Regions from separate parts of the Mesorhizobium sp. P160927 genome, predicted to be linked through region 1. Evidence: riboswitches for the same ligand, from Rfam matches in the RefSeq annotation. Region 1 holds a riboswitch; each other region holds the start of a gene.

Region 1 (3,201 bases):
TCAATTCCAGGGCCTTGGCCCAGGCGGCCTCGGCGGCCGCGATGTCGCGCTTCAGGTCCTGGGTCTCCCAGGTGAAACCCTCGCCCATTGCATGCCAGACGACGCGGTCGCCAAAGGCGGCAAAGGCGTCCTTCTCGCCGGTGTGCCATTTGCCCTTGATGAACTGAACGACGCCGACGCGCTTGCCGTAGCCGAGCATGCGCAGCGCGAGACCGAAGGCGGCCGTGGTCTTGCCCTTGCCGGGACCGGTGTTGACGATCAGCAATCCCTTCTCGATCGTCTTGCCCGCAACCTCGGCGTCCTGCACCGCCTTGCGCTTGGCCATCTTGGCGCGATGGCGTTCTTCATCCTTGTCGTCGGTCATTTCACTTCACCTTGAGCGGGAGCCCCGCCACCATGAGCAGCACCGTGTCGGCCACTGCCGCGACCCGCTGGTTAAGTCGGCCGGCTTCATCGCGAAACCGGCGCGCCAACGCGTTGTCGGGCACGATGCCCTGCCCGACCTCGTTCGTCACCACGAACCACGGTCCGCGCGGCCGAGACAGCACGCCCGCCAGCCGTCGGCACGCGGCATCGACGTCGTGATCGGCCAGCATGTGATTGGTCAGCCACAGCGTCAGACAGTCGACAAGCACCGGCTGACCGTCCGGCGACGCCTCCAGCGCTTCGGCGAGGTCGAGTGGCGCATCGATGGTCGACCAGCCCTCACCGCGCCGCCAGCGGTGCAGCGCGATGCGCTCGCGCATCTCGTTGTCATAAGCTTGCGCCGTGGCGATATAGGCCCATGGCGAGGCCAATGCCGTCACCAGGGTTTCGGCGTGCGCGCTCTTGCCGGAGCGCGCACCACCGATGATGAAGGTCAGCCTGCCGCGATCAGGCAAAACTGTCGCGCATGCTGGTCGCCGTGCCGGTGAAGCGCCGGCGCACCACGCCCACGATCGCGCCCAGCACCAGCCAGAAGACCAGATTGGTCACCGTCACCGCCACCACGAACTGATGGTGCAGGCCTTCCGGGATCGGCGTCTCGAAACTGTCGGGCTGCGGCGCGCCGACGACATGCGGCGCGACGATCAGCAAGACGGCGAGGATGGTCAATGGCAACGATCTGCGAAACACGATCAGGCCTAGGCCGATCGCGGTCGCGGCCGCCGTTGCCGTCCACCAGATCTGGCGCGGCAGAAGATCGGCCGCCGGCATTGCCGGCAGTTCCGGCTGCAGTCCGAGGCCCGGTGCCAGTGTGAACACGGCAAAGCCGGCCAAGCCCCAGAACACGCCCTGGCGCCAGTTGCCGACGCCACCGAAGAACTCGGAAACCGCGACCAGGACCAGCGCGAAGCCGATGCCGGTGACGATATTGGCAACCACGCTAAAGGCGAAACGCTCGAAACCGTCGGCCGGCGCCCAGCCTTCGTCTTCCTCCGCCGGTGCCATGGCATCGGTGCCCGCGGGCGCGGCAGAGCTCGTGGCATTCCCAGCGGGCGCCACCGTGCTCATCGCGTCATTGGTCGCCGCTGGTGCGGCCGTGTGATCATGGTGGTGGCCGCCGCCGGCCTTTTCGTAGACTTCGGCCTTGAGGATCAGCGGCACGGTGGCATAGGCCTGCATGCAGGCGAGAACGACACCGGCCACAAGCCCCGCGATCGCCGCGACGAACACGACGTTGCGAAACAGATTCATGATGTCGGATCCTCGTTAGTGGCAGGGAAACGCCATCGAGTGGCGATAGTCGTGGGCAGCATTGTGGACCGCATCGATATGCGAGAAGCCGACAAAGCCGACGACGAAGATGCCGAGCAGCGCCGCGAGCGCGAGCTGCATGAAACGCGACTGCGAGGAGACGGAGGCGCCGAGGGAGACGGAAGCGGTAGTCATGTCTTGTCCTTTCGCCCTCCACCCGAGGGCATCGAAGTCAGTTTCCTGTCGCCGGCAGGTCTCCTGGCTCGCGGATAAGCGCCCTTCCCCACCTTCCCGAAGAAAAATCTTCAGTGGCATATGGAGAGGACTACCGCACACAGTTGCGGGGGCAGCCACGGCATTGGGCAGGAATTCCTCCCCGCACCGCATTCCCTCTTGGCTCCAAAAAGGAACCGACGACATCGGCGACTATAGGGAAATTCGCCGCGCCCGGCAAACCAAATTCCGACAACCGCCAGCGCAGGAGCGTCGTATCGGCGAAGCTGCCCTCACCCCGTCCCGATTGACAAACTTCATGGCCGGGTGTCGGCTGGCACCCTCACGGGAAGCCAGCCATGCAGCCCAATGCCAGCGAGCGCGAGCCCTATAACGGCCTGACTCGAACCGAGCCGACGCTGCCCTCATCGGCCTATTGGGACCAGGACAACTATAAGCGCGATCTCGACGCCATCTGGTACAGGGACTGGCTGCTCGTCTGCCGCGAGGCCGATCTTGCCCAGCCTTTGGCATTCCGCACCTTCCGCGTCGGTACGCAGGAAATCCTCGTGCTGCGCGACGACACCGGCGAGTTGCGTGCCTTCCACAACACGTGCCGGCATCGCGGCTCGCAGCTTTGCCAGGAAAGCGAGGGCCGGCTGAAGGCGCGGCTGATCACCTGCCCGTATCATGCCTGGTCCTATTCGCTGCGTGGCGATCTGGTGCGCGTGCCGTCGAAATCGCTGCCTGACGGCTTCGACAAGGCCGATCATCCGCTTTATCGCGTCGCGCTCTCGGTGTGGCGGGGCTTCGTCTTCGTCAATCTGGCGGAAGATGCCGCCGGCTCGGCGCAATCCTCCTTCGACCCAGCCTCCGGCGATCTCGGCAACTGGCCGCTGGAAACGCTGGTATCGGGCCATGTGCTGCACAAGGTGATGAACTGTAACTGGAAGATTTTTTGGGAAAACTTCAACGAGTGCCTGCACTGCCCGGGCGTCCACAAGGACCTGTCGCGGCTGGTGCCGATCTATGGCCGCGGCCTGATGAGCCGGCATGACGATCCCGAATGGCTCCGCCACGCCGACAATGACGCGCCGGAATTTTCAGGCGGCCTGCGCGCCGGGGCTGAGACATGGTCGCGTGATGGGCAGACGCACGGGCCGGTCTTCCCGAGCTTGACGCCGGCGGAGCGCAGCGCTGGTCAGACCTATGCCACCAGCCTGCCGTCGATGTTCATCGTCGGCCATGTCGACTATGTCAGGACCGTGCGGCTTACGCCGCTCGGTCCCGAACAGACCGAATTGACCGCAG
Region 2 (3,201 bases), 2.5 Mb from region 1:
GCGGCCTCATCGATCTGGACCATCCTTGCGCCGGATCTTTCGAGATCCGTCACCTCGTCGCGGATGGCGAGCGCGATCTGGCGGCAGGCTTCGGAGCGGGGTACGTCGTCGCGAACAAAAGACCAGTTGAGAATGGTGACTGGGCCTGTGAGCATTCCCTTCACGGGCTTTTCCGTAAGCGACTGGGCGAATTGCCACCAGCGCACTGTCATCGGATTGCGCCTCGATACGTCGCCGAAAATGATGGGGGGACGCACGTAGCGCGACCCATAGCTTTGTACCCAGGCATGCTGGGTGAGCGCGAAGCCGGACAACTGCTCGCCGAAATGCTGTACCATGTCGTTTCGCTCGAACTCACCGTGCACCAGCACGTCCAGCCCGATCTCTTCCTGCCACCGAATTGCAGCCTTGATCTCCTTCTTCAGGAACGTCTCATAGTCGACATAGCTCAGCTGGCCTTTCGCATGAGCGGCCCGCGCCTTGCGTACCTGCGACGTCTGCGGGAAGGACCCGATGGTCGTCGTCGGGAACGGCGGCAGCCCGAGTGAGCCGGCTTGGACTCTGGAGCGCTCGGCAAAAGCGCTCTCCCGTCGCTTCGCGCTGTCGTCAATGCTAACGATCCGCCCCTCAACAAGCGGGTCATGGATCCTCGTGGATGTCACGCGCGTGGCGGCAGCCTCGGCAGACGCTTTCAACGCGCCAGCCACCGCATCTCTGCCTTGGGACAGGGCCCGGGCCAGCAACACCAATTCGTCGGTCTTCTGGGCCGCGAAGGCGAGCCACGACCTGATGTCCGCCTCGAGTTCCGTCTCCATGCGCAGGTCGATCGGCACATGCAGCATCGAGCAAGAAGGCGCGATCTCGACGCGGTCCAAGGGCCAGCCGGCGACGATCGGTTTGATGCGGTCGAGAATGGCGGGCAGGTTCGCACGCCAGACGTTGCGGCCATCGATCAAGCCAAGCGAGAGCACCAGATCCTTCGGAGCGAGCCGACCCACCGTTTCCAGCTGCTCGGGAGCGCGCACGAGGTCAATATGCAGCCCGGCCAGGGGCAGAGAAACCGCGGTTTCGAGATTGTCTCCCAGCGACCCGAAATACGTAGCCAGCATGATCTTCAGCTCGGGCGCGGCTTTCGACAGCTGGCCATAGGCGAACTCGAACGCAGCTCGTTCGTTGGAGTTCAGATCGAGGACAAGCGCTGGCTCATCGATCTGCACCCAGTCGGCTCCCGACAGCTTCAGCCTCTGCAGGAGTTGCTCGTAAACGGGCAGCAGCCGCGGTAGGAGCGCGATAGGATCAAACCCTTCGGCAGGCGATTTCGCCAGCTTGAGGAAGGTGATGGGTCCAAGGATGACTGGGCGTGTGTGAATGCCGAGAGCTTTGGCCTCGAGGAAGTAATCGACGGGTCTCGTCGACGAGAGGGCGAACGTCTGATCATCATCCAGTTCCGGCACAATGTAGTGGTAGTTCGTGTCAAACCACTTGGTCATTTCCATCGCGGTTACACCGGGCCCATGCGCCGCCTCCTGGTGACCAGCGTGTGCACAATCCTCCGTCTGACCCTGGTTGCCGCGCCCCATTGCGAAGTAGATGTCAAGTGGGACCTCGCCGCTATTCCAGCCGTAACGGGAGGGAATGGCGCCGACCATGGCTGCGGTGTCAAGCACATGGTCGTAAAGCGAGAAGTCGTTTGACGGGATTTTCGACACGCCGCGATCGCGCTGCTCTTCCCAGCTAGCGGCACGGAGCGCCTTCGACGTCGCAAGAAGGTCGCCAGCGGACGATGTTCCGGACCAGTAGCTTTCAAGCGCGAATTTCAGTTCTCGCCGACGACCGAAGCGCGGCACGCCGAGCGTTGCTACAGGAATTTGCTGAGAGACAGTCATGTCATACCCCGATGGTTGGGGGCGTCGGTGACAAGGAAGGCGCTAGCAGGCCCGGCACGCCCGGGTTGCAGCGGCCACCGAGACACCCCGCCCGTGGACGTAATTCGTCGTGGCAGGTCTCCTGGCTCGCGGGGTCATAGCCTCTACCCGTCTTCCCGAGGGTATTCGCCTCAGTGACATGAGTGGGGTTGGCTCGCCGCTAACAGTTGCGGGGGCAGCGCCGGCATCGCACCGGCTTCCCTCTTAGCTCCGCTGCGGCAGCGCCGCACGCGAGAACCACGACACGCCAGACAATCACAGCAATCCCTTCTCTTGTCAATGGCGCATAACGAAATGTTTATGTGGTTATGTCATGGCGCTTTTACGCTTATCTAACATTGTGAAACATGGAGTCGTCCATTTGCCGGCGCTGCACCGCTGCCCCATTGTCCAACTAATGGAGGCCGTGCGGAGCCACAACAAGACTTTAACCTCAACCTGAAAAGCGCTACCGCTCAAAGGACGCTGGTGATCCGCGAGCGCCGAGCCAAGGGTTGTGTGCGTCAAGTTCTGCAAAATGGGGCGGCCATGATGCTGGTCATGCGGCTTGGCGCAGAGCGAGCTTCTTGTGCTCGCGCAGGTCGTCCATGTTGATGTATCGGTTGGCCTCCATCCAGTTTTCATTGGTCTCGACGGCCAAAGCCCTGACCAGGCGCAGGCAGCTTTCGGTATTGGGGAAGATGCGCACGACATAGGTGCGCCGGCGGATTTCCTCGTTGAGCCGCTCCAGCATGTTGGTGGATTTGAGATGCTTGTGGTGCTGTCTCGGCAGCCTGAAGAAGGTCAGGGTTTGTTCGATGGCATCCTCGGCCCAGCCTGTCAGGCGCGGATAGCGTGCCGACCATTTGGCAAGCCATGCGGCAAGATCAGCCCTGGCCTCTGCGAGATCGCGCCGGTCGTAGAGCCAGCGCAATTCCTGCAGGCAGTCGTCGCCGTGCTTCCTCGGCAGATGATCGAGCGCGTTCCTGAGGAAGTGCACGTAGCAGCGTTGCCAGGCGGCTTCGGGGATCACCTCGCCGATCGCTGCCACCAGGCCGGCGTGATCGTCGGACACGACCAACTCGACGCCCTTGAGGCCGCGCGCCTTGAGGCCGACGAGGAAGTCCCTCCAGGCCGAGCGGCTTTCGCGATTGGCCATCTCCACGGCCAGGATCTGACGCCGGCCGTCCCAGTCGATGCCGACCGCGATCAGCACTGCCTGGCTCATGACGATGCCGGCTTCGCGCACCTTCTCGTAGCGAGCGTCGAGGATGAGGTAGGCAAAGGGCTCCTGAAG
Region 3 (3,201 bases), 3.4 Mb from region 1:
CTTCACCGTCACCGCGATCGAGAATGGTCGCGACGGCGATGATGACAGCGTGTAGGTGCGCATCAGCGGGCCGTCCGGTGTCGGCAATTCCAGCGTCAAGAACTGGCCCGGCTTGTAGCGGAACCAGGTCTGGTTGTCCGAGCGGAAGGTGAAGGTCTTGACGTCGGGCGCCTCGTCGCTGACGCCGATCACTTCCAGCACCTGCAGCCTGTCGTTCCACGGCGCCATCTGGTCGAGATGGCGATAGAGGCCAAGATCAGTCATGGCGTTCATCCCTGCATACCTTTTCATTTTGCGCATGTCGTGATCCCAAAACCGATGCACGGTTTGGGCGAGATGCGCTAGGCGACACTGCGCAGAGCGGGCCGGCCGTCTTCGGAAAGCCGTGGGCCGATAAAGCGCGCGTACCAGTCGACGAACTGGATGACGCCGCCCTCGTGCAGCTCCGAATAGGGACCGGGCTCGTAGGCCGGCGACAGGATGCCGAAGGCGTTTTCCTCGACGATGCGGCGGTCCTGGTCGTTGGTCTCGGTCCAGACATGGGTGAGTTCGGGCAGATCATAGTCGACGCCTTCCACCGCATCCTTGTGGACCAGCCATTTGGTCGTCACCGCTGTTTCCGTGGCGCTGACCGGCAGCACGCGGAACGTCACCGCATGATCCACGAGGATATGGTTCCAGGTTGTCGGGTAGTGGTAGTGCATTAGCGTGCCGATCCGGTCGGCCGAGACGCTGTCGGACAGGTTCCTCTTCACGGCCCGCTTGCCGGTCATCGTGTAGCTCTGGGCATCGCGCAGCAGCGGCGCGCGGGTGGCGCGGTATTGTCCGGCCGGGTCGATCCGAAACTTGCTGGGCAGGCCAACAGCTTCGCACTTCGCCCAGTGGGCCAGCATCTCCGGGTCGTTGTCGGCGCCTTGCACGCCAGTCACGGTCGGCGCTTCCGGGAAGGTCTTGCACAGCTCAGGGTGGTTGCCCGCGCAATGGTAGCATTCGCGGTTGTTTTCCCAGACCAGCTTCCAGTTGCCCTTCTCGATGATCGTGCTCTCGAAGGCGATCTTGGCCTCGCTCAGCCGGTGCGGCTGGAGATAGGGCTCGATCATCGCCCGCATCGGCGCGAAGTCGGCGGGCTCCTTGGCCAGGCAGATGAAGACATAGCCGGCGACGCTTTCGCAGGCGACCGGCTTGAGCCCGAACTGGCTCTTGTCGAACCCATCGGCCATCTGGCGGGCGAACAGCAGCCGGCCGTCGAGTTCGTAGGTCCACTGGTGATAGGGACACACCAGCTTGGCGGCCATGCCCTTGTCGGTGTTGCAGACGCGGCTGCCGCGATGGCGGCAGGAATTGTGGAAGGCGTTGATCTTGCCCTGCTGATCGCGCACCAGCACGACCGGATAATCGCCGATCTGCACGGTGATGAAGCTGCCCGGCTTGGGCAACTCGCAATCATGGCCGATGAACAGCCAGTCGCGATACCAGATCAGCTCCATGTCCAGCTTGAAGTAGTCAGGGTCGGTATAGAAGGGCTGTTCCAGCGAAAGGCCCTGTCTGCGGCCGTTCAAAAGCCTCAGCATGTCGTTGCGCGCGTCCATGTCCTGTCCTCATTTTCAAGGACTGAACTGGTGGTGATGGAGGAAGGACTGGGCGCAAGCCGGCGAAAGCCGGACAACACCATCCGCCCCTTGACCGCCCACCGCGATCAGTCGAGTTCTAGCGATCTCGGGCTGGTTTCCGGGCTCTGGAGTGGTCCTCGCGGACCATCGCGACACCTTCCCAGGCTTTCGCCCAGTGGTCTCCCGTTGCGACTTGAACTCCACCACCGTTGCGGGGGCAGCGCCGGAATCTGACCGGCTTCCCAATTCTCCGCTCCGTCGTCACGCAGCGGCACCTGAGATGGCTTGATCTAATCACGACAGGGTTTGCGACATCGGCACGAAAGCGACATCGCATCCATGCGGCGCGACACGCATGCGGGATCGTCCCGGCATGGTTGCCGCAGGGGGAATCGCCTCTTCTCGCCAGGCGCGCGCGGGCACCGTTTTCGACCCTCAGCCGGCCGGAAAAGGGTTAACGGTTTCGAAAAGTGACTATTAGCACAGTCTAAAATCGAACCGAACGGTTCGTTTCTGTTGACGGTGCGTGCAGGACGGTGTGAACGCCCAGCCCTCCGACACAGTTGGTGATCGGGTCGTCATCTTAGTCAACTACTTGATATCGAACAGAAAAATAAGACATGTAGAAGGCGTTGGTACAATTTCAAGTAGCAGAGTCATGGTCCACGCTGAACAACTTCGTGATTGGAAACGGCAAGGGGGCTCTCCCACATCGGGGCGGTCCGAACGACGCGATTTAATCCAAGACACGCCGCTAGACGGACGGGAAAAATACTGGAGTACAAAAATGAAAAAGATCATCCTCACTGCCGCCGCCCTTCTGGCGATTTCCGGCAGCGCCTTCGCTAGTAGCGACCATTATGGTTCGAACGCCGCGACCCCCGCGGCCACTGTCGACAGTTCCTACACCGCTTCGACCAAGAAGTCGGAGCCGGCTGCCCAGACGCCTGTGACGGGCGCCGACCACAACCTCTTCGGCAACAATTAATAACCATCCCCGGCACGCGGCGGGTGAACCTGCCGCGCCGGTGGACCCTACAATTCAGGAGTATTAAAATGAACAAGATCCTCTTTGCTGCCGCCGCCGTTCTGGCTCTCTCAGGCAGCGCTTTCGCCGGCAGCGACAACTATGGCTCCAACGGCGCCAACCAGGCTGCTGCTGCCTCCACCGACAATCCAAACACCGCGTCGATCGGCAAGTCGGCTCCGGCCACCTCGGCGCCTGTCCAGCAGGGCAGCGACCGCAACCTCTTCGGCCATTAATGGCCTCCCACGGCCGGTGGGCTTTTGCCCGCCGGTCCGCGGGACTTCCAAAATTCAGGAGTTACCTAAAATGAACAAGATCCTCATTGCCGCCGCCGCCGTTCTGGCCGTCTCCGGCAGCGCTTTCGCCGGCAGCGACAACTATGGCTCCAACGGCGCCAACCAGCCCACTGCTTCGTCGACTGTCAATGTCGATACGTCGCATACGGGTGCGATCCGCAACAGCGATTCGCCTGTCTACAAGCTGCTCAATTCGACTGGCGACGTGCAGAAGCCGGCCCATCAGGGTGCCGATCGCAATCTCTTCGGCAACAACTAACCAGCCTGT
Region 4 (3,201 bases), 1.6 Mb from region 1:
TCATTCATCCTTTCATCAGTCGCCCGACATGGGCGGCGACCGAAAATGCCAATCCCTGCAGATCGTAGCCGCCCTCGAGCAGGCTGACGAGCCGGTTGCCGCCGTGGATTGCGGCGCGCTGCATCAGCTGGCCGGTCGCCCAGTCGAAATCGTCCTCGGTCAGATTGATTTCCGCCAGCGGGTCGCGATGGTGCGCGTCGAAGCCGGCCGAAATGACAATCAGATCCGGCGCGAAATTGTCGAGTGCCGGCAGCACGCGCGACAGGAACGCATCGCGAAACACCTCGCTGCCGGTCCGAGGCGCCAGCGGCGCATTGACGATGTTGCCCGCGCCGGTCTCGCTCTTCGCGCCCGTGCCGGGATAAAGCGGCATCTGGTGCGTCGAGCAATAAAGCACCGAGGGATCGTCCCAAAAAATATCTTGCGTGCCATTGCCGTGATGCACGTCCCAGTCGACGACGGCGACGCGCTCGGCGCCGTGCTTCTTCTGCGCGTAGCGGGCCGCGATTGCCGCCGTGTTGAAGAAGCAGAAGCCCATGGCAGTGGTCTTTTCGGCGTGGTGGCCGGGCGGACGGGCGGCGACGAAGACGTTGTCGGCGCGGCCCGCAAAGACGTCGTCGACGGCGGCATTGGCGGCACCGATCGCCGTAATCACCGCCTGCCAGCTTTTCGGGCTGGCGGTGGTGTCTGCGTCGATGCGGGCAATGCCTTCGTCGGGGATGGCGGCGCGGACACGCGCGACGAAATCGGCGGGATGCGCGTAGAGGATGGTCGCTTCGTCGCCTTGCGGTGCCTCGACGCGGTCAAGCGCGGCAAAAGCTTCGTCGTCGAGCACGCGCTCGATGGCGCGCAGGCGGTCGGGCCGCTCGGGGTGACCGGGCGGGGTGATGTGTTCGAGAAAGATCGGGTGCGTGTAAAGACGGGTGGCCATGCCCCCTATCTAGTGCCCCGGCGCCGTGATGGCCATGCGTTGCGGCTTGATCGCTGGGGAAAATCGAACCTGCGTCCATTCATGTCGCTGCCGGCATTGGAGTCGTCGGCCCTTCGGAGTAAGACTGCCGCTACTGCCTGGTGCCTGCCGGTCTGTTTGTTTTAGCCGCATTCCGCGACGCCAAGTGTTTGCACTTGGCTACAAATGCCCTGGCGGGAGAATCGGGAACACGGTTGAACTCCGTGGCGTGCCCAACGCTGTGAGGGGGACCGCGCCGGTAGATGCCACTGTCGATGACGGGAAGGCACCGGACGCGGGTTGATCCCGAGCCAGAAGACCGGCCTGGCAGGCATCGTCATCCGCATGGTCAGGCGGATGGCATCGATTGCAATCGCAAGGGGACACGCGATGCGGGAAGCCATGACCGCTCAAATGGGCGATGGATTTGACCAGAGTGCGCGCGACGCGGTTTACCGTGCCATGTTTACGCGGCGCGACGTCCGCAGCCATTTTACATCGGAGGCGATCGACGACGAGGTGCTGGCGCGGCTGCTGCTTGCCGCCCACCACGCGCCATCGGTCGGCTTCATGCAACCCTGGAACTTCATCGTCATCCGCGATGCCGCGCGGCGGGCGGAGGTGCGCGACCTGTTCCTGGCCGCGCGAGAACGGGAACTGCCTGAAATAGAGGCGGAACGGCAGGCGCTCTACCGCAAGCTCAAGCTCGAAGGCGTTTGCGAAAGCGCGCTAAACATCTGCATCACCTGCGACCGCGAGCGCTCGAAAGGCTCGCCGCTGGGACGCTGGCACAATCCGGAGATGGATCTCTACAGCACGGTCTGCGCGGTGCAGAATTTCTGGCTGGCCGCGCGTGCCGAGGGCGTTGGGGTCGGCTGGGTCAGCATCATCGAGGCGCAAGCGCTGAAAAGCCTGCTGGCGATTCCCGATCACGTGACGCCGATCGCCTATCTCTGCGTCGGCCGCGTTTCCGAGTTCGCACCGAAGCCGGACCTCGAAACGCATGGCTGGGGCCGGCGGCTGCCGCTGCCCGAGCTGATCATGAGCGAGACTTTTCGCGGGCAAGGCGAAGCGCCGCTCAAATCAGCAGTGGCGCGCCTCGGCACCGTCGCCGGTGCGCCCGCGAGCCCGGCCGATCAGCTCGTCGCGCCGGCCGTGCCCCAGCGCGAACCGCCGAAAGTGGAGAGCGCCTTGTCCTTGAGTTCCCTGAACTTCGACGAAGCTTCGGCCAGCCTGGCGTCCCAGGCGGCATCGGGCACCTGACCCTCGATGGTCTTGAAATAGACCTGCATCAGGCAGGCAATGGCGAAGGGCTCGATGAAGGCCGCCTTGAAAGCCCAGGCAAAGACGATTGCCAGCACGAAAGCCCAGCCGGCGAGCTGCCCGGGCATGACGTAAAGAATAGCGGCTGCCGGAGCGAGCATCAGCAGGAAAATCACGAACGACACGGCCCACATGATGACCGCCAGCCAGACGGCGTTCTTGACCATGGTCTTACCGTTCTGGGCGTAGAGCACGACGCCTTGGCGCGCGGTTTCGAACGGCGAGGACGAATTGATGCGGATGTTGTAGCCAAGAATGATCTCGTCGACATAGGTCAGCGACAGGCGAATCACAGTGTTGAGGAACGAAACCAGTCCGCTCAGGCCAGGAATAGGCAGGAAGGCCGCGATGCCGCCGAGCAGGCCGGTGATGGCGCGGATGGCGCCCTTGACCAATTGGTCGACAACGAAAAGGATGTTGGCCTCGGCAAAACGCTCGGTCACGATCTCTTTTGCGTAGGCGATCTGGTGCTGGCCGTCGGGAACATCATGGCCGTCGATCAGATGCACCATGACGGCTATATGGCCCGCTTTGACGACGTAGAGGATGTATTCGCGGATCCAGTAGACGGCGATCGAGACGATGCCGAAACCGACCACGCCGCCCCACATCGCAAAAGACAATGGTCCGTCGGGATCGGTGGAAATATGGCCGACGCCATAGCCGACGGATGCGCCGGTGCCGGTTGCCATGATGTAGGCCAGCGTGATGCCGAAATAGACGATCATGCGAAAGACAATGAAAGGCCAGGTCCGCATCATGATGGACACCGACCTGCCGATATCAAAATCCCACATGCCCGAATCTCCCCTCAGAGATGGCTGCCGAGGATGCGCTCAAACCGGCTATTGTCAATTGCAGGTGGTGGCGGGACTGCCATGGAGGTTCATCTTGAAAGCGCTTCCGGCTTTTTCAGCAGGCCTTCGAGC

The links. Region 1 has a riboswitch for cobalamin ahead of AC3CB8_RS22520 (CbtB domain-containing protein). Riboswitches for the same ligand answer to the same signal wherever they lie in the genome.
Region 2: another riboswitch for cobalamin. It lies ahead of metE (5-methyltetrahydropteroyltriglutamate--homocysteine S-methyltransferase); the one in region 1 lies ahead of AC3CB8_RS22520 (CbtB domain-containing protein).
Region 3: another riboswitch for cobalamin. It lies ahead of AC3CB8_RS06090 (aromatic ring-hydroxylating oxygenase subunit alpha); the one in region 1 lies ahead of AC3CB8_RS22520 (CbtB domain-containing protein).
Region 4: another riboswitch for cobalamin. It lies ahead of bluB (5,6-dimethylbenzimidazole synthase); the one in region 1 lies ahead of AC3CB8_RS22520 (CbtB domain-containing protein).

Annotation. Positions count from the first base shown of each region.
Region 1 is NZ_JBYMDW010000001.1:4,614,993-4,618,193, forward strand. It holds gene cobO (cob(I)yrinic acid a,c-diamide adenosyltransferase) at 1-364, opposite strand, end outside; gene cobU (bifunctional adenosylcobinamide kinase/adenosylcobinamide-phosphate guanylyltransferase) at 366-881, opposite strand; gene AC3CB8_RS22515 (CbtA family protein) at 874-1,677, opposite strand; gene AC3CB8_RS22520 (CbtB domain-containing protein) at 1,693-1,872, opposite strand; cobalamin riboswitch at 1,909-2,107, opposite strand; gene AC3CB8_RS22525 (aromatic ring-hydroxylating oxygenase subunit alpha) at 2,250-3,201, shown strand, end outside.
Region 2 is NZ_JBYMDW010000001.1:2,131,638-2,134,838, forward strand. It holds gene metE (5-methyltetrahydropteroyltriglutamate--homocysteine S-methyltransferase) at 1-1,886, opposite strand, end outside; cobalamin riboswitch at 1,981-2,182, opposite strand; partial or broken gene AC3CB8_RS10415 (IS256 family transposase) at 2,464-3,201, opposite strand, start outside.
Region 3 is NZ_JBYMDW010000001.1:1,198,140-1,201,340, forward strand. It holds gene AC3CB8_RS06085 (FAD-binding oxidoreductase) at 1-264, opposite strand, end outside; gene AC3CB8_RS06090 (aromatic ring-hydroxylating oxygenase subunit alpha) at 342-1,589, opposite strand; cobalamin riboswitch at 1,703-1,904, opposite strand; gene AC3CB8_RS06095 (DUF680 domain-containing protein) at 2,398-2,598, shown strand; gene AC3CB8_RS06100 (DUF680 domain-containing protein) at 2,667-2,873, shown strand; gene AC3CB8_RS06105 (DUF680 domain-containing protein) at 2,944-3,192, shown strand.
Region 4 is NZ_JBYMDW010000001.1:3,012,457-3,015,657, reverse strand. It holds gene AC3CB8_RS14500 (exodeoxyribonuclease VII small subunit) at 1-1, opposite strand, end outside; gene AC3CB8_RS14495 (histone deacetylase family protein) at 5-931, opposite strand; cobalamin riboswitch at 1,110-1,291, shown strand; partial or broken gene bluB (5,6-dimethylbenzimidazole synthase) at 1,295-1,969, shown strand; gene AC3CB8_RS14485 (hypothetical protein) at 2,086-3,069, opposite strand; gene AC3CB8_RS14480 (TetR/AcrR family transcriptional regulator) at 3,159-3,201, opposite strand, start outside.